4 regions of the Geodermatophilus sp. SYSU D00705 genome follow, and region 1 is predicted to be linked to each of the others. Evidence: riboswitches for the same ligand, from Rfam matches in the RefSeq annotation. Region 1 holds a riboswitch; each other region holds the start of a gene.
The links. A riboswitch is a leader RNA that binds a small molecule or an ion and turns the genes downstream of it on or off. The one in region 1 is predicted to bind cyclic di-AMP.
Positions count from the first base shown of each region.

Region 2: another riboswitch for cyclic di-AMP. It lies ahead of ACI78Q_RS11225 (C40 family peptidase); the one in region 1 lies ahead of ACI78Q_RS16630 (hypothetical protein).
Region 3: another riboswitch for cyclic di-AMP. It lies ahead of ACI78Q_RS21745 (C40 family peptidase); the one in region 1 lies ahead of ACI78Q_RS16630 (hypothetical protein).
Region 4: another riboswitch for cyclic di-AMP. It lies ahead of ACI78Q_RS13740 (C40 family peptidase); the one in region 1 lies ahead of ACI78Q_RS16630 (hypothetical protein).

Region 1 covers NZ_JBJGYT010000022.1:36,644-41,548, reverse strand. Annotated here, with positions in the region: gene ACI78Q_RS16645 (Nramp family divalent metal transporter) at 1-953, shown strand, start outside; gene ACI78Q_RS16640 (sugar kinase) at 946-1,917, shown strand; gene ACI78Q_RS16635 (dihydrodipicolinate synthase family protein) at 1,920-2,804, shown strand; cyclic di-AMP (ydaO/yuaA leader) riboswitch at 2,956-3,106, shown strand; gene ACI78Q_RS16630 (hypothetical protein) at 3,386-4,303, shown strand; gene ACI78Q_RS16625 (ArsC/Spx/MgsR family protein) at 4,319-4,693, opposite strand.
Region 2 covers NZ_JBJGYT010000011.1:73,095-77,999, forward strand. Annotated here, with positions in the region: gene ACI78Q_RS11210 (MFS transporter) at 1-895, shown strand, start outside; gene ACI78Q_RS11215 (Lrp/AsnC family transcriptional regulator) at 868-1,386, opposite strand; gene hppD (4-hydroxyphenylpyruvate dioxygenase) at 1,547-2,773, shown strand; cyclic di-AMP (ydaO/yuaA leader) riboswitch at 2,937-3,079, shown strand; gene ACI78Q_RS11225 (C40 family peptidase) at 3,095-4,261, shown strand; gene ACI78Q_RS11230 (thiamine pyrophosphate-binding protein) at 4,434-4,905, opposite strand, start outside.
Region 3 covers NZ_JBJGYT010000044.1:19,245-24,149, forward strand. Annotated here, with positions in the region: gene ACI78Q_RS21730 (mycofactocin-coupled SDR family oxidoreductase) at 236-1,048, shown strand; gene ACI78Q_RS21735 (phytoene desaturase family protein) at 1,098-2,654, opposite strand; gene ACI78Q_RS21740 (hypothetical protein) at 2,683-2,862, opposite strand; cyclic di-AMP (ydaO/yuaA leader) riboswitch at 3,062-3,208, shown strand; gene ACI78Q_RS21745 (C40 family peptidase) at 3,224-4,279, shown strand; gene ACI78Q_RS21750 (DUF2568 domain-containing protein) at 4,456-4,833, shown strand; gene ACI78Q_RS21755 (hypothetical protein) at 4,811-4,905, opposite strand, start outside.
Region 4 covers NZ_JBJGYT010000015.1:68,589-73,493, reverse strand. Annotated here, with positions in the region: gene ACI78Q_RS13755 (hypothetical protein) at 1-451, shown strand, start outside; gene ACI78Q_RS13750 (HAD domain-containing protein) at 459-959, opposite strand; gene ACI78Q_RS13745 (hypothetical protein) at 1,181-1,552, shown strand; gene ACI78Q_RS13740 (C40 family peptidase) at 1,576-2,073, opposite strand; cyclic di-AMP (ydaO/yuaA leader) riboswitch at 2,089-2,215, opposite strand; gene ACI78Q_RS13735 (hypothetical protein) at 2,575-2,739, shown strand; gene ACI78Q_RS13730 (NAD(P)-dependent oxidoreductase) at 2,768-3,112, shown strand; gene ACI78Q_RS13725 (hypothetical protein) at 3,166-3,390, shown strand; gene ACI78Q_RS13720 (SMP-30/gluconolactonase/LRE family protein) at 3,438-4,337, opposite strand; gene ACI78Q_RS13715 (NmrA/HSCARG family protein) at 4,382-4,905, shown strand, end outside.

The sequences.
Region 1 (4,905 bases):
TCGTGTACCAGGCGCTCGAGAAGATCGAGATGGTCAAGGTCGCGGCGGTCCTGCTGCTCATCGTCGTCGCCTCCGTCGCCGTGATCGGCGCCTCGACCTGGGCGGACGTCCCCCAGATCGTCACCGAGGCCGGGCTGCCGGCCGAGGAGCTCGGGTTCGCGCTCCTGCTCGGTGCGCTGGCCTTCGCCGGCGCCGGCGGCGGGCAGAACCTGTGCCAGAGCAACTGGATCCGCGACAAGCGCTTCGGCATGGGCGCCTACGTGCCGCGGATCGTCAGCCCGGTCACCGGCCACCCGGAGGCCGCGCCCTCGACCGGGTTCGTGTTCGAGCCGACCCCGGAGAACCTCGGCCGGTGGCGGCGCTGGTGGAAGTTCGCGAACACCGAGCAGCTCTCGACGTTCGTGGCCATCAGCTTCCTCACCATCCTGTTCACCTCGCTGCTGGCCTACGCCACCGTGTTCGGGGAGGAGGGGCTGGCCAGCGACATCTCGTTCCTCAAGGCCGAGGGCGACGCCCTCAACGCCTCCGTGGGCGGCTGGTTCGGCACCTTCTTCTGGATCATCGGCGCCTTCTCGCTGTTCGCCGCCGCGCTGGGCATCGTCGACTACACCAGCCGGCTCGGGGCCGACGTCCTGAAGACCGCGTACCTGCGCAACGCGAACGAGAGCAAGATCTACTTCGCGCTGGTCTGGGGCCTGGTGGCGATCGGCTGCATCGTCCTGCTGTCCGGGCTGTCGCAGCCGTTGATCCTGCTGGTCATCTCCGCGGTGACCGGCGGGCTGATGATGTTCATCTACTCGGCGCTGCTGCTCCTGGTGAACCGGCGGATGCTGCCGAAGGAGATCCGCCCGGGCGGGTTGCGGGTCGCCGCGCTGGTCTGGTCCTTCCTGCTGTTCGGCTTCCTGTCGGTGCTGACGTTCAACGAGCAGCTGGCGAAGCTCTTCGGTGGGTGAGCCGGGGGAGGTCGCCGCGGCCGTCCCGCGGGTGGTCACCGCGGGGGAGACGATGGTGCTCGTCGTCCCGACGGCGCCCGGCCGGCTCCGGCACGCCGGGGCGGTGACGCTGTCGATCGGCGGCGCGGAGAGCAACGTCGCCATCGGGCTGTCGCGGCTGGGCGTCCCGGCCGCCTGGGTGAGCATCCTCGGGGACGACGAGCCCGGCGAGCTGGTGCTGCACCGGGTGCGGGCCGAGGGCGTGGACACCCGTGCGGTGCGCCGGGTGCCGGACCGCCCGACCGGCCTCTACCTGCGCGAGGAGGTCGCCGGGGCGCTGCGGGTCCACTACTACCGCCGCGGCTCGGCGGCCTCGACCCTCGCCCCGGGCGCCTTCGACCCCGCCGTCCTCGAGGGTGCGGCCTTCCTGCACCTCACCGGGATCACCGGGGCGCTCTCCCCGGAGGCCGCGGAGTTCCTGCCGTGGGCGGCACGGACGGCGCGGGCGGCGGGCGTGCGCGTGAGCTACGACGTCAACTACCGCAGCCGACTGTGGGAGCCGGCCGCGGCCCGCGCCGCCAGCGAGGCGATGTTCCCGCACGTCGACGTCCTGCTGGCCGGCCACGACGAGGTCCGCGCCCTGTGGGGCTGGGACGACGACACGTGCCTGGAGCGGCTGGCCGACGCCGGGCCCGCCGAGGTCGTGCTCAAGCTCGGCGCGCGCGGCTGCGCGGCCCGGGTGGACGCCGAGCGGCTGACCTCCCCGGGGTTCCCCGCCCGACAGCTCGACCCGGTCGGTGCCGGCGACGCGTTCGCCGCCGGCTACCTCGCGGCCACCCTGTGGGGCTGCGGTCCGGCCGAGCGCCTGCGCACCGCCAACGCCATGGGCGCCTTCTGCGTGCAGGACCGCGGCGACTACGAGGGCCTGCCCAGCCGCCGTGAACTGACCGCGTTCCTGGACCGGACCGTCGACCTCGGGAGGTGACGATGCACCCCGACGACCCCGCCGGCGTGCTCGAGGGTGTCTACGTGGCGAACGTGACGCCCTTCCGCGACGACGAGCGCTTCAGCATCGACGTCGACTCCTACCTGGGCCACGTCCGCTGGCTGGCCGGGCAGGGCGTGGCCGGGGTCATCCCGTTCGGCACCAACGGCGAGGGGCCGTCGGTGTCCCCGCGGGAGAAGCTGGCCGTGCTGGAGGCCCTGCTGCCGGAGGTGGGGCCGCTGCACGTCGTCCCGACGGTGGCGGAGGGGAACCTGCCGGACACCCTGGACCTGCTGGCGCAGTTGGCGGACCTGCCGGTGCGGGCGGTGATGGTGCTCCCGCCGTACTACTTCCGGCCGGCCGCGGCCGAGGGCCTGCGGGTGTTCTACGAGCGGGTCCTGGCCGCCACCCGGCACCCGGTGGTCGTCTACCACATCCCCAAGTACGCGGTGCCCGTCCCCGCGGAGCTCGTGACCGCGCTGCCGGTGTGGGGGGTGAAGGACTCCGGCGGGGAGGCCGGCTACGCCGAGGCCGTGCACGCGGCGGGCAAGGGCGTGCTGGTCGGTACCGAGGACGACCTGCCGGCCCGCCTGCTGACCGCCACCGGCTCGATCTCCGCGCTGGCCAACATCGTCCCCGAGCAGGTCGTCGCGCTCCACCAGCACGTCCGCGGCGGGCGGGCGGCCGACGCCGCGGCGCTGTCGGCCCACCTGCAGCAGGTGCGGGCGATGACCAAGGAGTTCGTCGCGCCGGGGCTGCTCAAGCGCATCGCCGAGCGGCGGCACGGGCACCCCATGGGCACCGTGCGCCCGCCCCTGGTGCCGGTGCCGGCGTCCTTCGACGCCGCGGCCGCGGTCGAGCGCGCCGTGGCGGTCCCCGTCGGCTGAGGGTCCAGCCCCTACACCGTCCGGCCGTCGATCGGGCGCTGCGCGACGCGGGTCACCCGACGAAACGACGGCCACGGATTGTCACAACTGCATAACGACGGTTACGGTGGGGTGGTCCGCTCGACCGTCGCGTCCCCGCCCGGGGAGCCCCGAACGGACGCCGCCGAGTCGCCCTCCGGGGTGAGCCGGGGACCCATCGCAGTACTGGGGTGAATCCCGCTCCGGGCATCCGTCCGGAGCGAGTAGGGCTGCTTCCCGCCCGAACCCGTCAGCTAACTCGGTAGGCGGCCATCGGAAGAACGGAGAGCCGCCGGATGGCGCGCCCTTGCCCTGCAGCACGACCCCGCCCGAGCCGGTACCGCCCGAGCCGGGTGCGCCCGCGCACCTGATCGCACGCGGCCGTCCCTGACGCACGCCGCCCGCGGGCCCACCTCGAGCACCTCCGCTCGACCGGCTGACCGCCGCTTCCCCGGTGACCCGCGCAGGCGCCCGGACGACCGCAGCCCCGCTGCTCGCTCGCCCCCGCAGCCCGCCGCCCCCCGGCGCGCCGCTGCGCCGTAGACCCCGGAGCACACCCCCTCATGGACCCCCGCACGACAACCGGTCGCGCCGCCGACCGCCGCAGCGGTTCGCGCCGCCGTCCCCCGGCGACCGTCCGCCGTCCCGCGCTGTACCTCGGCGTGGCCACCGCCGGCGCCCTCATGGTCAACGTCCTGTTCGGCTCGGACCCGGCCGCGCAGGCCGAGGCCGGGCCGTCGGAGTCGGTCAGCGTCGCCGCTGAGCTCGGGCTGACCGCCGACTCCGCCCCCGCCGCCCAGGCGACGCCGGACCTGGAGGCGCTCGAGCAGCTGACCGCCAGCCGCAGCAGCCGCGAGGCCGAGCAGACCGCGGCGCAGCAGGCCCAGGCCGCCGCCGACCAGGCCGAGCTGGACCGCCGGAAGGCCGAGGAGGAGGCCGCAGCGCGGGCCGCCGAGGCGGCCAAGGCCGCCGAGGCCGCGAAGGCCGCCGAGGCCGCGAAGGCCGCCGAGGCCGCGAAGGCCGCCGAAGCGGCGAAGGCCGCCCAGGCGGCGAAGGCCGCCCCGCAGCGTTCCGGTGGGTCCGCCGGAACGGCCGCGGCCTCGGGGAGCGTCGCGGCCACCACCGTCGCGCGCATCACCAACACCGCCGGGCCCACCAAGCCCCCGGCGCAGGCGGCCGCCAACGCGGTGGTCAGCAACGTGCCCGGCGCCGCCGGCATCACCATCGGCGGCACCCGTGCCAGCGCCGCCGACCCGGGCGGCCACCCCTCGGGCCTGGCGCTGGACTACATGACCAGCTCCGCGCTCGGGGACACGATCGCCCAGTACCACATCGCCCACTGGGACGAGCTGGGCGTGGACTACATCATCTGGAAGCAGCGGATGCTCAGCTCGCCGAACGGTGCCTGGAAGGCCATGGCCGACCGCGGCAGCCCGACGGCCAACCACATGGACCACGTCCACGTGAACTACCGGGGCTGACCGCCTCCCCGGCGGTCACGGCCGCCCGTGCGCGTCGCGGGCGGCCGCGACCACCTCGGTCAGCGTCTCGTCGTCCCGGGCGACCCACGCCCGGCCGTCGTCGGTCAGCACGAGCGGGCGCTGGACCAGCCTCGGGTGCTGCACCAGCAGCCGGATCCACGTGTCGGCGTCCCGGGGGAGGTCCCGCAGCCCGAGCTCGCGGGCCAGCGGCTCGGACATCCGCGTGACGTCCCACGGCTGCAGCCGCAGCGCGCCCAGCGCGGCGCGCAGCTCCGCCTCGGTCGGCGGGTCGTCGAGGTAGCGGCGCAGCGTGTACTCCACGCCGGCCTCCTCCAGGTGGTCGCGTGCGGTGCGGCACTTGGAACAGGACGGGTTGAACCAGACCTCCACGAGCCGACCCTAGGGCTGCCCACGCCGATCGGCAGACGTCCTAGACATCTGTTGCGGGGTGCACCGGTCGGCGGCATGCTGGTCGGCGGGCGGGGCCCTGGGGCGTTCCCTCGGGTGCGCCCCGCCCGCCAACGTCCGACACGGGGGTTTGGGCGGCGCCGCCCGAGGGCACCCCGTCGGCCGACCGGCCCCGGCGTGGCCGTGAAACCCCC
Region 2 (4,905 bases), on a different contig from region 1:
CGCGCACCGCGGCCGGGCGGCGGCGACCTACCAGGGCGGCTTCATCCTGGGCGGCATCGCCGGGCCGGCGGCCGGGGGCCTGCTCGCCGAGCTCTCCCCCAGCCTGCCGTTCGTCCTGTACGCCGGGTTCCTGCTCGTCGCCGGCGGGGTGAGCCTGCTGTTCCTCCGGTCCCCGGCGCCGACCGGGGAGGAGGCAGAACCGGCCGGGGAGGAGGCGGCGCCGGCCGGGGAGGAGGCGACGTCGGCCACCGTCGCCGGCGGCGACCCCGACCCGGACCCAGGCCCCCTGCCGCTGCGCGCGGCGTTCCGGTCGCGGGCCTACCTCGCGGCGCTGGTGGTCAACCTCGGCGTCGGCTGGATGCTGTTCGGCGTCCGCAACTCGCTGGTCCCCCTCTACGTCACCGAGGAGCTCGGGCGCACGGTCACCTGGGCCGGGTTCGGCCTGCTGGCCGGCTCCCTCGCCCAGGCCGTCGGCCTGCTGCGCTCGGGCCGGCTCGCCGACGCGTGGGGACGACGCCCCGCGCTCGTCCTCGGGACGGCGCTCGCCACCGCCGCCACCGCCGTGCTCGCGCTGCCGCCGGCGACCGGGGCGTTCCTGCTCTCGATGGCGGTGTTCGGGTTGGCCGCCTCGCTGCTGTCCAGCGTCCCGGCCGCCCTGGTCGGGGACGTCAGCCCGGCCCGCGGCGGCCGGGTGGTGGCGGTGTTCCAGATGTCGGCCGACCTCGGCGGGATCGTCGGGCCGCTGGCCGCGGGCTGGCTCACCGACGTCGCCGGCTTCCAGGCCGCGTTCGGCGTCACGACGGCGGTGCTGGGCCTCGGCCTGGTCGCCGCCCTCGCGCTGCCGCGGTCCCCCGGCGTCCCGGCCGCTCAGTCGCCCGTCGCGGCCTCCCGGTAGCCCGGCGCCCGCCCGGCCGGACGCGGCGTCCCCGACGCGAGCAGCGGCAGCACCCGCCGGGGCACCAGCTCCGACAGCGCGACGACGCTGGTCGAGCGCACCACCGAGGGCGAGCGGCCCAGCCGCACCAGCGTCTCCTGCAGCGCCGCGTGCGACTCGGCGGCCAGCCGGACCAGCACGTCGCCGGCGCCGGTGGTCACGTGCGCCTCCAGGACGCCGGGGATCGCCCGCAGGTCGGCGGCGACCTCCTCCAGCGCGCCCTGGGCGATCTCCAGGGTCACGAACGCCTGGACGCCGAACCCCGCCGCGGCCGGGTCGACGTCCGGCCCGTACCCCGTGACGACACCGGACTCCTCCAGCCGCCGCAGCCGCGCCTGCACCGTCGCCCTCGCCACCCCGAGCCGGCGGGACAGCTCCAGCACGCCGGCCCGCGGCTGCTCGGTCAGCGCGGTGAGCACCGCCAGGTCGAGCGCGTCCAGCCGGTGGGCCACCGCTCCTCCTCCCCGAGCTGGTCGATCTGACCACCTCGACGCCGTCGACGGCCGCCGTCCTGCCCCGATCGGCCAGCCCGAGACGGTCATCTTGCCCATCCCGGGCGCCCGGAGGTGTGCTGGACGCACGCAGGGAGACGGGATCATCCGGGAGGGCGACATGACCGCCACCGAGCCGCACGGGACCCTCGAGCAGGTCCTCACCGACGACGAGCGCCTGGCCGAGCTCAGCGCCGAGCAGCTGCGGCAGCTGGTCGGGCTGGTCGAGCACGACCCCGCCACCGACCCCTTCCCGGTCAGCGGCTGGGACGCCCTGGTCTGGATCGCGGGCAACGCCACCCAGACCGCCCACTTCTTCCAGTCCGCGTTCGGGATGGAGCTGGTCGCCTACTCGGGGCCGGAGACCGGCAACCGGGACTGCCGGGCCTACGTCCTCCGCTCCGGCGCCGCCCGGTTCGTGGTCACGGGCGCCTACTCCCCGACCAGCCCGCTGGCCGACCACCACCGCCGGCACGGGGACGGCATCGTCGACATCGCCCTGGCCGTGCCCGACGTGGACCGCTGCGTCGCCCACGCCGCGGCCCAGGGGGCGACCGTCCTCGAGCCGCCGCACGACGTCACCGACGAGCACGGCACCGTCCGGCTGGCCGCGATCGCGACCTACGGCGACACGCGGCACAGCCTCGTCGACCGCTCGCGCTACACCGGCCCCTACCTGCCCGGGTACGTGGCGCGGACGTCGGCACACCAGCGGCGCCCGGGTGCGCCGCGGCGGCTGTTCCAGGCGATCGACCACGTCGTCGGCAACGTCGAGCTCGGAGCCATGGACCGCTGGGTGGACTTCTACCGGCGGGTCATGGGCTTCACCAACATGGCGGAGTTCGTCGGCGCGGACATCGCCACCGACTACTCCGCACTGATGAGCAAGGTCGTCGCCAACGGCAACCACCGCGTGAAGTTCCCGCTCAACGAGCCGGCCGCGGGCAGGAAGCGCTCGCAGATCGACGAGTACCTGGAGTTCTACGGCGGCCCTGGCGCCCAGCACGTCGCACTGGCCACCGGCGACATCCTCGCCACCGTCGACGCGATGACCGCCGAGGGCGTGGAGTTCCTCCCGACACCGGACTCCTACTACGAGGACCCGGAGCTGCGGGCCCGCATCGGCACCGTCCGCGTGCCGGTGGAGGAGCTGCAGCGCCGCGGCATCCTGGTCGACCGCGACGAGGACGGGTACCTGCTGCAGATCTTCACCCGGCCGACCGGCGACCGGCCGACGGTGTTCTTCGAGCTGATCGAGCGACACGGTTCGCTCGGCTTCGGCAAGGGCAACTTCAAGGCGCTGTTCGAGGCGATCGAGCGGGAGCAGGAACGCCGCGGCAACCTCTGATCCCGGGCGGTGTCGTCACAGCGCGTCAGCACCGGCCGGGGTGTCCGCGCGAGCCGGTCGCCCGGTTTGTCGCCCCCCTGGTGCCGACCTAGCGTGACGGCGTCCGGACGGGTCGTTCCGTCACTCCCCTGTGACACCGGCCGGACGCCGCCGAACCCTGCGCCGGCCCGTTCCGCCGGCACCAGGGACCGGGGACCCACCGCAGTACTGGGGTGAAGCGACCGCGGCCTCGCGAGGGCCGTGGACGCCGGGCGCCTTCCCGCCCGAACCCGTCAGCTAACTCGGTAGGCGGCTGTGGAAGAGAGGACAGACCCGCCCACCATGGCGACGTCGCACGCCCCTGCCCGCGCGCTGCCCCGCCTCCTGGTCGGCCTCGTCGCCGCCGGCGGGCTCACCCTGACCAGCCTCCCCGCGGCGTCGGCCGCTCCCGGCGATCCGGCCACCTCACAGGACGCCGCCGCGCTCGTCGCCGCCAAGGCCCACGACCTCGAGGTCGTCACCGAGCAGTTCAACGAGGCCCGCGAGCGGCTGCGGACCAGCCAGGACGCCGCCACCGCGGCCGGCGCGGAACTGGCCGCCGCCGAGGACGCCCTCGCCACCGCTCGCGAGCAGGTGCGCGCGGTCGCCCGCGGCGCCTTCACCGGCGACCGGCTGAGCACGCTGTCGGCCATGCTCACCAGCGACTCGCCGGAGGAGCTGCTCGACCGCGTCGGCACGCTGCAGACCATCGCCGACCACAACAACGGCGTCCTCGGCGGGGCCCAGCAGGCCGCCGGCGACGCCGACGCCGCCCGCGCCTCCGCCGAGCAGGCGGCCGCCGACGCGCAGGCCCTGGTCGACCAGGTCGCCGCGAAGCAGGCCGACCTCGACCGGCAGGTGGCGCGGTTCCAGGCCGAGTACGACCGGCTGGTCGCCGAGGAGGAGCGGGCGTCGCGGGAGGCCGCCGAGCGCCGGGCCGCCGAGGAGGCCGCACGGGCCGCCGCCGCTCAGGCCGCCACGACTCAGGCGGCCCCGGCACCAGCCGCCCCCGCACCCGCCGCCCCGCCGGCCCCGGCCGCCGGCGGCGCCCGGTCGGCCGCCGCACCCGCACCCGCGCCTGCTCCCGCCCCCGCCGCGCCCGTGGCCGGCGGCAGCGCCGCCGCGCAGCGGGCCGTCGAGACCGCGCTGGCCCAGCAGGGCGACCCGTACGTGTGGGCCGCGGCCGGGCCCAACTCCTTCGACTGCTCCGGGCTGGTGCAGTACGCCTACGCCGCGGCGGGCATCAGCCTCCCGCACTCCAGCCGGATCCAGTCGACGATGGGGGCCCCCGTCTCGCGGTCGGCACTGCAGCCCGGTGACCTGGTGTTCTTCTACAGCCCGGTCAGCCACGTCGGCATCTACGTCGGCAACGGGCAGATGGTGCACGCCTCCACCTACGGCCAGCCGGTGAAGGTCGCGTCGATCGACTCGATGGGCGGCTACAACAGCGCCCGCCGCATCGCCGGCTGACCGCCCCGCCTGCGGCGATCACGGCGCCGGAACCACGCCGGAGCGGCCTCCGGCGGTCCCGGCGCCATGATCACGGGGAGAGGCGGCACCGTCAGTGGCCGCGCCCCCTGGCCCCTTCCGGCGCCGCTCCGCTCCTCGGTCGCTGGCGCTCCCTGCGATGCTCACGGCACCGTCAGTGGCCGCGGAACGCCTCCTCCAGCCACCACGACGGCTCGTCGGCGGCGACCTTGGCGTCGATGAGCAGCGGCGCCGTACGCGGGCCGGCCACCCAGTCGGCCACCGCGTCGAGGTCCTCGACGCCGCGCACGGTCACCCCGACGAAGCCGTACCCGCGGGCGATCGCCGCCAGGTCGGCGTCGGGGAAGCGGACGGTGTCCAGGGGGTGGCCCTCCGGCCCGAAGTGGTGCACCTCGGCGCCGTAGGCCGCGTCGTCGTAGACGACGACCACCATCGGCAGCCCCAGCCGGACCACCGTCTCCAGCTCCGAGGCGCTCATGAGCGCGCCGCCGTCGCCGAGGGCGGCCACCGGCAGCCGGTCCGGTCGGGCCAGCGCCGCGCCGATCGCCGAGGCCAGCCCCAGACCGACGGACTGGAAGGCCTGGGTGAAGCAGAAGCCCTGCTCGTCGGGGACGTCGAGGAACATG
Region 3 (4,905 bases), on a different contig from region 1:
CGCCCATGCCGGAGCCCCCGCGGAGCCCCGCTCCCCGTCAGATGCGGGCAGCGAGCCGGCGGCGGTGCGATCGGCCATCCCCGTCCGGAACCCGACCGATCCTCGGTCCCACAGCCCGCTGCCGGAGGCATGAGACCCGGCAGCACGGTCCGCCATGGACCCCGGGGGTGAGCCGCCCGGCCGCCCCGTCGAGCAGGAGCGCTGCTTCGCAGCGACGACAGGAGAGGAGCCCCACGTGGGCAAGCTGGATGGCAAGGTCGCCGTCATCACCGGGGGCGGGCGCGGCCAGGGCCGCTCCCACGCAGTGCGGCTGGCGAGCGAGGGTGCCGACGTCGTCATCTGTGACATCACCCAGCAGGTGGGCTCGGTGCCGTTCGAGACCGGGCGCCCCGGCGACATGGAGGAGACCGTCGCGGAGGTCGAGAAGCTGGACCGTCGCTGCGTCGCCCTGGAGGCCGACGTCCGCAGCACCGCGGACATGCAGCGCCTCGCCGACACGGCGATGAGCGAGTTCGGTCGGATCGACTTCCTGCTCGCCAACGCCGGCATCCTCAGCCTGTCGGACAGCACCTGGGAGCTCACCGACGAGCAGTGGGACGACATGATCGACATCAACCTGACGGGTGTGTTCAAGGCCTGTCGAGCCGTCGTCCCGCACATGCGCGCCGGGGGCAACGGTGGATCGATCATCATCACGTCGTCCATTGCCGGGCTCCGCGGTGTCGCCGGTTGCACGCACTACACGGCCGCCAAGCACGGCATCGTCGGCCTCATGCGCACACTGGCCCGGGAGCTCGCGCCGGAGATGATCCGCGTCAACACCCTCCACCCGACCGGAGTGGACTCCCCCATGTCGAACAACGACTACTTCCCGAAGTGGCTGGAGGAGCACGAGGAGCTCGGTAACGCGATGCGGTTCAACCTCATGCCGGTCGACGCGATGCCGATGGCGGACGTCTCGGCGGTCGTGGCCTTCCTCTGCTCGGACGAGGCCAAGTGGATCACCGGCTCGACTGTGCAGGTGGACGCCGGCTTCATGCTCAAGTAGCCGACGCGAGCCCGGCCCGCCGTTCCGCCCGTGCGGAAGGCGGGCCGGGTCAGCGGCGGTCCAGCAGGGCGCGGGCCGCCGCGTGGCCGCCCAGGCCGCTGACCGCCCCGCCGCGGACCGTGCCCCCCGAGGAGGCGGCGACCACCCGCGGGTGGGCCGTGGCGACGCCCCAGGTGCCCACCTCGTCCGGGGTCGCGGCCACCGGCCAGGCGAGGTCGCCGTGGAAGATGTGGCCGCCGGGCATCGCGAGGGACTCCTCGACGTCCAGCGGGGACGCCGCCTGCAGGCAGAGCTCGCCGTCGCCGTCACGGGCCAGGCAGTCCAGCAGCGGCTCGGCCAGGTGCGCGTCGAGCTGGGCGACGACCCGCCGCACCGCCTCCCGGCGGGTGCCCACCGGGTCGTCGCGGAACAGCGCCGCCGGTGTGTGCAGGCCGAACAGGGTGAGCGTCTGGTACCCCGCCGCCTGCTCGGCCGGCCCCAGGATCGAGGGGTCGGACAGCGAGTGGCAGTACACCTCGAACGGGATGACGTCGGGCAGCCGGCCGGCGGCGGCCTGCGCGTGGGCCGCGTCGAGCTGGCCCGCGGCCTCGTCGACGTGGAAGGTGCCGGCGAAGGCGATGGCGGGGTCGACGCCCGAGCGCAGCCGGGGCAGCCGCGCCAGCACCATGTTGACCTTGAGCTGGGCGCCGTCGGTGGTGGGCCGGGGCGGTGCGCCGGTCAGCCGGTCGAGCACCGCGGGCGCCGCGCCGCAGACCACGTGCCCGGCGTCCACCGCGCGCTCGGTGCCGTTGTCGTCGGTCCAGTGCACCGTGACGCCGTCGGCGCGCGGCTCCAGCGCGGTCACCGTGGCGCGGGTGACCAGCTCGGCGCCGGCCCCGCGGGCCGCGGCGGCCATGGCGCCGGTGACCGCGCCCATGCCGCCCACCGGCACCCGCCAGCGCCCCGTGCCGTTGCCGACCACGTGGTAGAGGAAGCAGCGGCCGGCGGCCGAGCCGGGGTCGTGCACGTCGGCGAAGGTGCCGATGAGCCCGTCGGTCAGTGCCACGCCCTGCACCACGTCCGAGGTCAGGTGGTCGCCCACGACGTCGGCCAGGGGGCGCTGCTGGAGGTCCTGCCACAGCTGCGGGTCGCGCAGCCGGCCGGCCAGCTCCTGAGGGGAGAGCAGCGGCTCGATGAGGGTGGGGGCGAGGTCCTCGGCCAGCGTGGCCAGGCGGCCGTAGAAGCGCTGCCAGCCGGCCAGTTCGGCGTCTGAGCCGGTCAGCGCGCGGAACGAGGCGGCCGTGGCCGGCCCCTCGTCCCGCTCCACGAGCAGGCCCGCGCCCCCGGGGACGGCGGTGTAGGAGGCCACGGCGCGGTCGGCGAGGGTCACCTCCAGGTCGAGGTCGGCGACGATCCGGTCGGGCAGGAGGCTCACCAGGTACGAGTAGGCCGACAACCGGACGTCGACGCCGGGGAACACCTGCTCGCTGACCGCGGCGCCGCCCACCCGTTCGCGGCGCTCGAGCACCAGCACCGACCAGCCGGCCCTGGCCAGGTAGGCCGCGGCCACCAGCCCGTTGTGCCCACCACCGACGACGACGGCGTCGTATGCGCCCGCTCCGCTCACCGGCGGACCGTAGCCGGTGCCGGCACCGTCAGCTGCCCTCGGCGGGCGCGTCCTCGCTCTCCTCGCAGCCCTGCCCGGGAGCCTGCTCGGCGGTGCCGCAGTCCTGCTCGTTGCGGTTCACGTCGGTGTTCCCGCCGGTCTCGGTGCTGCTGCACCCGGCGAGCACCCCGGCGAGGAGGAGGGCGGCCAGGGGGCGTCTGAGGTCCATGCGCTGGACGTGCTCGCGGGGAGCGGTCGCCAAACCCCACCGGCACCACCGGACCCACCGGTCCCGCGTGTGTGGCGGATGGAGTCGAGAGTCCACGAAATCACATCCAGGTAATTGTCACGGCAGCGTCACGGCCCTTACGGTGTGTGTGTCCGGCGGGGCGCTCCGTCACCAACCTGGGTGACACCCCGAGGACGCCGCCGAGCACGCGCCCTCCTCCCCGGGGGCGCGGGGCCGGGGACCCACCGCAGCACTGGGGTGAAGCGCGCACGGCCGTGGCCGGCGCGCCGGGCGCCTTCCCGCCCGAACCCGTCAGCTAACCCGGTAGGCGGCCGTGGAAGAAACGGAGTGCCGCCGCCCCATGGCGTCCCCTCGCACCGCCCGCCGCGCTGCCCTCGTCCTGGCCGTCACCGGCGCCCTCGGCATCACCCTCGTGCCGTCGTCCGCCGGAGCGGAGGAGCCGGCCACCGCGCAGGAGGCCGCCGCCCTGGTCGCGGCCCGCGGCCACGAGCTGGAGGTCGTCACCGAGGAGTTCAACGAGGCCCGCGAGGCCCTCGCCGCCCAGCAGGCCGCCGCCCAGCAGGCCGCCGCGGCGGTGACCGACGCGCAGGGCGCGGTGACCGCGGCCCAGCAGCAGGTCCGCGGCATCGCCCGCAGTGCCTTCACCGGCGACAGCATGGGCTCGCTGCAGGCGCTCATGACCAGCGGCTCGGCCGAGGAGTTCGTCAACCGGGTCACGCTGCTGGAGACCGTCGCCGGCCACCAGAACGTGCTGCTGGACCAGGCCGTCGCGGCCGGCGAGGTCGCCGCGGAGGCCCAGGCGGTGGCCGACCGCGCCGCCACCGAGGCCCAGGCGCAGTACGACGCCGTCGCCGCGCAGCAGGCCGACCTGCAGGAGCAGATCAACGCCTACCAGGCCGACTACGCCCGGCTGTCCGCCGACGAGCGGCGGGCCGCCCTCGAGGCGGCCGCGACCGCCCACGGTGGCGGGGCCGAGCGCGCCAGCCGCGCCGAGCGCTCCACGCCGGCGCCCGCGGCCTCCGCGCCGGTGGTGGCCGGCAGCGGGGCTGTCCAGACCGCGATCGACACGGCCATGGCCCAGCGTGGCAAGCCCTACGTCTGGGCGGCGGCCGGGCCGGGCTCCTACGACTGCTCCGGGCTCGTGCAGTACGCCTTCAAGGCCGCCGGCATCAGCCTGCCGCACTCCAGCCGCATGCAGGCGTCCATGGGCACCCAGGTGTCCCGGGCCGAGGCGCGCCCCGGTGACCTGGTCGCCTTCTACAGCCCGGTCAGCCACATCGGCATCTACCTCGGCAACGGCCAGATGGTGCACGCGCCGACCTCCGGCGACGTCGTCAAGGTCGCCAGCGTCGACGCCATGGGCGCCACGCCGCGGTTCAACCGCATCGCCGGCTGAGAAAGGGCCCCGTCCTCCCCCCTCGCCTGCTAGGGGCGGTGCCCTGGACGGGGTCATCCCGGAGCCCCGGTCGCACGACGCGACCGGGGCTCCGCGCGTCTCCGGACCTTGACCGCGCCGACGCGCTCGTGAACACTGATCTCGAAGGAGAGCACTGTTCACAACAGGAGGTCGGTATGGCGCAGGCATGGCAGTGGGCCTGGGCGGGCGTCGCGTTCGCCGCGGAGCTCGGCGCGCTCGGTGCGCTCGGGTACTGGGGCGCCACCACCGGCGCGACGACGACCGGCCGCTGGCTCCTCGGTCTCGGCCTACCCCTGGGGGTGGCCGTCCTGTGGGGCGTGTTCGCTGCGCCGCAGGCCGTGGTGCAGGTGGCCGCGCTCGCCGTCCTCGTGAAGGTCGTCGTCTTCGGGGGCGCGGTGGCCGCGCTGCTGGTCAGCGGCTCGCCGCGGCTGGCCGTCGTCCTCGCCGCGGCGGCCGTGCTCGGCACCGTGCTCTCCGGGCCCCTCACCTCCCCGGCGTCGGCGGACGCCGTCAGCGCCCCGGCCCTCCGCTGACCTCCTGCAGCAGCCCCCACACGAACCGCGCCCGGGCCCCGCCGGGCAGCGCGACCTCCCAGCGGGTGACCA
Region 4 (4,905 bases), on a different contig from region 1:
GACCTGCGACGGGATCGTCCCGGGCGGCTTCCGGGCGGACCTCGACGGCGGGGCCGCGCGCGTGCCCGCCGACGCGAGCCGGAGCCCGTACTACGAGTACTACGACGTCCGTTTCGTGGGCAGCGCGAGTGGTGACGTCGACGGGGACGGCGAGCCCGACACGGTCGTGCTGCTGCAGTGCTCCCCGCAGCCGTCCAACGGGATCCTCGACGAGGTCCAGGTGTTCGCCGCCGACGGGGAACGGCTCGCGGTCCTGCCCAGCCCGCGCACCCTGCAGGAGTCGACGGTCCTGACGCCGCTCTACGACCCGACCGCGCTGTCGGTCCGGGACGGCGACATCGTGGCCGGGATGTGGGCCTACGCGCCGGAGGACAACCGTGCCGAGGGCCCGTCCATCCCGATCACCGTGCGGTGGCACTGGAACGGCCGCGACTTCGTCCGCGTCTCGTAGCCGAACCTCACAGCCACGCCTCGATCTCGTCGAGCTGGGCGTGCGTGAGCCCGACGCCCAGGGTCGGTGCGACCACCAGCACGTGCGGGTGGGCGGCCAGCCACTCGCCGGTGTCGGCAGCCTGCTCGGCGAGGTCGTCGTCGATCCAGACGATGCGCCGTCCCGGCTCGGCCTCGGCGACCGCGCGGGCGCAGGCCAGCTTCCACCAGTCCGTCGCCGTCCCGAGCGGCCCGCGGAAGCCGGTGGGCGCGGCCCCCTCCCGGGCGTGCACCCTCAGCCCGCGCGGGAGCCCCATCGGCTCGGCCAGCAGCCGGTCGGCGTCGCCGGCCCAGGTCGTCAGCCACTGGATCTCCACCCGGCCCGACTCGTGCAGCTCGCGCAGCCGGGCGGTGACCGTCGGGTCCCACGACAGCACGAAGCCGTTGAACGTCCCGCGTCGCCAGCCCTCGGGGAGGTCCCTGCAGGCCGCGTTGAGCACGCCGTCGACGTCCAGCAGCAGGATCGGCACGTCTCCACTCGCGGCCATGGCCACCCTCGTACCCGAGCGCGGCCCCTTCCTGGCGTCGCGCCCGGCTGACCCGTCGCCGTCCGTCACCTCGACGGCAGAGCGGGCACCCACACGGGCGACTTCGCCGTCCGGGACGTTCGGCACCCCGGCGAGCGGGGCAGCGAGGTGGTTCGCTGACAGTCCGCCGGTCTTCCGGTGGAGCACGGAACCAGGGGGAGCCAGTGTCCGACCACCTCGAGTCGCACCCGGGTTCGAGCCGCGTCGAGACGCCGATTCCCTGCCGCCGCCTCGCCCGCGGCCACGCCCCGCACCCGGCGCACGTCCAGCTGGCGCAGGCCGACGACGCCCACTGGCAGCCGGTCGTCGTGATGGGGGCCGTCGGGGACGTCGTCACGCTGGCCGTCGGCGACGAGCTGCAGCGGCACCGCAACCACGACACCGCCCACCTGGCGGACCTGGTCCGCGAGGCGGGACCCGAGGCGTTCGTCAACACCCGCCTCGGACTGCTGTTCCTGCACTCCTGGCCGCGCGACGCCGGCTCGGTCTTCTCGCTGCAGCCGGCCGACCAGCCGCCGGTGCCCTGCCGCCACTAGCGACAGGACACCGGCAGAGCAGGTCAGGCGATGCGGCGGGCGCCGGCGTAACTCGGCATGTAGCTCACGTTGTCGACCCTCACCGGCTGCCCCGGCCGCAAGGCGTGCACCATCTTGCCGTTGCCGATGTACATCGCGACGTGCGAGACGGGGCGGTAGAAGAACAGCAGGTCACCTGGCTGCAGGTTGTCGCGGGAGACCGCCACCCCGGCGCCGGACTGCGCCCGGGCGGTGCGCGGGAGCCCGACGCCGGCCGCCCGGTAGGCGAACGAGGTCAGGCCCGAGCAGTCGAACGCGTTGGGGCCGGAGGCGCCCCAGCGGTAGGGATCGCCCACCTGGGCGAGTGCGGTGTTCACGGCGCTCTGCGCCGCCGGGCTGGCGACCGCCGCGGCCGACACGGCGATGGTGTCCGGGGCGGCCGAGGCGGTGGCGGGTGTGAGGGCGATCCCGGCGCCGGCGATCGCGGCGACCGCGATCCCACGGATGGTGCGACGGGCTGAGGACGTGCGGGCAGTCGTCATCGACGACGGTTCTCCTGTTCCATCCGTCCGCCTACCGGGTTAGCTGTCGGGTTCGGGCGGGAGGTCGCCCGGCACGGCAACAGGCCGTGTTTCACCCCTGTGCTTCGGTGGGTCCCCGGTCCGGGCGCGGCAGTGGCCACGCCCCTGTTCGGCGGGGTCCGACGGGTGTCGCCACGGTTTCGGCAACGGGGGCCCGTCGGGACCGCAGAGGACGCTAGACGCACGCGCGCGGCCACGCCGGGCGAGCGCCGGCGCGAGGGCGCCCGGGCGAGACGCGGGCCGACACGCGCGCGACACGCAGTCCCACCACGTCGGACACCGGGACCAAGGTCCCGTCGCTGCTGACAATTGGGCAGGTCAGCGAAGTCAAGGGCAGTTGGACCCCATACGGAGCGTCCTGACCGTCCGTGGGGACGACCGCACGTATCGCCACGGGAACCTCGGTGGTTGGCCGGACCGTTGGGCGGGCACGATCAACGCAACCAACCGAGGAGGAACCACATGGCCGGCATGATCCGGAAGCTCGTGGCGTCGGGGATCGCGGCGAAGGTCATCCAGGAGGCCCGCAAGCCGGAGAACCAGGCGAAGATCAAGAAGTTCATCGCCGACTACCAGGCCAAGCAGAAGGGCGGCGGCAAGGGCTACGGCCGGGGCCGCGGCTACTGATCCACCGCCCGGCAGCGGCCCCTCCCGGATCCCCGGGCAGGGGCCGCTGCCGCATGCTCTGACCCGCGCCGCCGAGCTCGCCCGGATGAAGCCGACCGCGATCCTGGTCAACACCTCGCGCGGCCCGATCGTCGATGAGGCCGCCCTCGTCCGGGCCCTGCGCGACGGCCGCATCGCCGGGGCAGGCGTCGACGTCCACGACCGGGAGCCGCTGCCCGCCGACGCCCCGATCCGGACCGCGCCGAACACCGTCCTCACCCCGCACCTCGGCTACGTCACCCGCGCCACCTACGAGGTGTTCTTCCGCGACGCCGTCGAGGACGTCGCCGCCTTCCTCGCCGGCTCCCCGGTCCGCGTCCTCGCCCCCGCGTGAGCGCCGCCCGCCCCGGGTACCCACCCCCGCACCCAGGACGAGGAGGTCCGGAGATGACAGAGGGCAACATGACCGGCCGCCCCTACGGGGGCGCCAACGAGGCCACCGGCGGCAACCCGGGCGAGCGCGAGGAACCCGACCTGGTCGGGCCGCCGTCGCAGCAGGAGGAGCCGCGCGCAGCCCAGGGCGGCACCATGGGGACCGTCGACCCCAGTGTGCCCGGCAGTGACGGGCAGCCGCGCCCGGCGGAGCCGCCTCCCGGCGCCACCGGGAGCTGACCCCCGGTCAGCCGGAGGAGCGGGACAGCCGGCGGACGTCCGCCTGACTACGGCCGGCCGGCGTGGGGGACGTCGACCTCGGTCGCCAGCAGCACCGCCTCGCGCACCGGCGCGCGGTTGTGCTCGTAGAAGTCCGGCGCGCAGCACATCAGCAGCGTGCGGCCGTCGTCCCCGCCGAGCATGCAGGCGTACACCCCGAGCCCGGACGGCGCGGAGATCTCGTCGTCCACCCGCCCGCCCTCGGCCACCCGCACCAGCCGGCCGCCCACCGCGTCGGCGGCCCAGATCAGGCCCTCGGCGTCCAGCGCGCAGCCGTCCGGGGCGACCACCAGCTGACCGAGCACCTCGTCGACCGTCGTCCCGGTGACCTCGGGGCCCAGCGACGCCCAGACCCGCCGGTTGGTCAGCGACCCGTCGGCGCCCAGGTCGAAGGCGGTGTACCGGTTGCCCAGCGTCTCGCCGACGACCAGCGTGCCGCCGTCCGGGGTGATCACCGAGCCGTTCGGGAACTGCAGCCCGTCGGCGGCGACGCTGACCGTGCCGTCCGGGTCGATCCGCTTGAGCGACGCGGTCGCCGCCGCGCCGCCGCCCATCAGGTCGAAGCCGAAGTCGCCGACGAACACGTGCCCCTGCGCGTCCACGACGAGGTCGTTGAGGTGCCCCCCGCAGTGCCGGGCGAGGTCGGCGTACGTGCTGAGCGACCCGTCGGCGTACCGGAGCACGCGGCGGTCCTTCATCGACACGACCACCAGCGAGCCGTCGGGCAGCCAGCCGAGCCCCGACGGCTGCTGCTCCACCTCGACCACGACCGTCTCCGCGCCGTCGGCGGCCACCCGGCTGACCGTGTGGCGGTAGAAGTCCGACACCCACCAGGTGCCCTCGTGCCAGCGCGGGCCCTCGAAGAACCCGCCGCCCTCCAGGACCGTCCTGAGCTGCCGCTCTGCCATGGTCGGGCACCCTAGGGGGACCCGACCCCCTGGAGGAGTACCGCATGCCCGACCCCGTGATCGCCGTCGTCGGAGCCACCGGACAGCAGGGCGGCGCCACCGCCCGCGCGCTGCTGGACGCCGGCGCCCGGGTCCGCGCGCTGGTCCGCGACCCGGCGAAGGCCCACGACCTCGCCGACCGCGGCGCCGAGCTGGTGCGCGCCGACCTGCAGGACCCGGCGAGCCTCCGGACGGCGTTCCGCGGCGCCCAGCGGGTGTTCGCGATGACGACCCCGTTCGGCGCGGGCGGCCCGGAGGTGGAGGTGGCCCAGGGGATCGCGCTGGCCGACGCGGCCGCCGACGCCAGCGTCGAGCACCTGGTGTTCAACTCCGTCGGCGGCGCGGAGCGGTCCACCGGCATCCCGCACTTCGAGAGCAAGCGCCGCGTCGAGGAGCACATCGCGATCCTCGGCCTGCCGGCGACGATCGTGCGGCCCGTGTTCTTCATGGAGAACCTGCCGTGGATGGTGGCGGCCGACGGCGCCGAGGTCGTCGTCCGGATGCCGCTGCCGGCCGGTGTGCCGCTGCA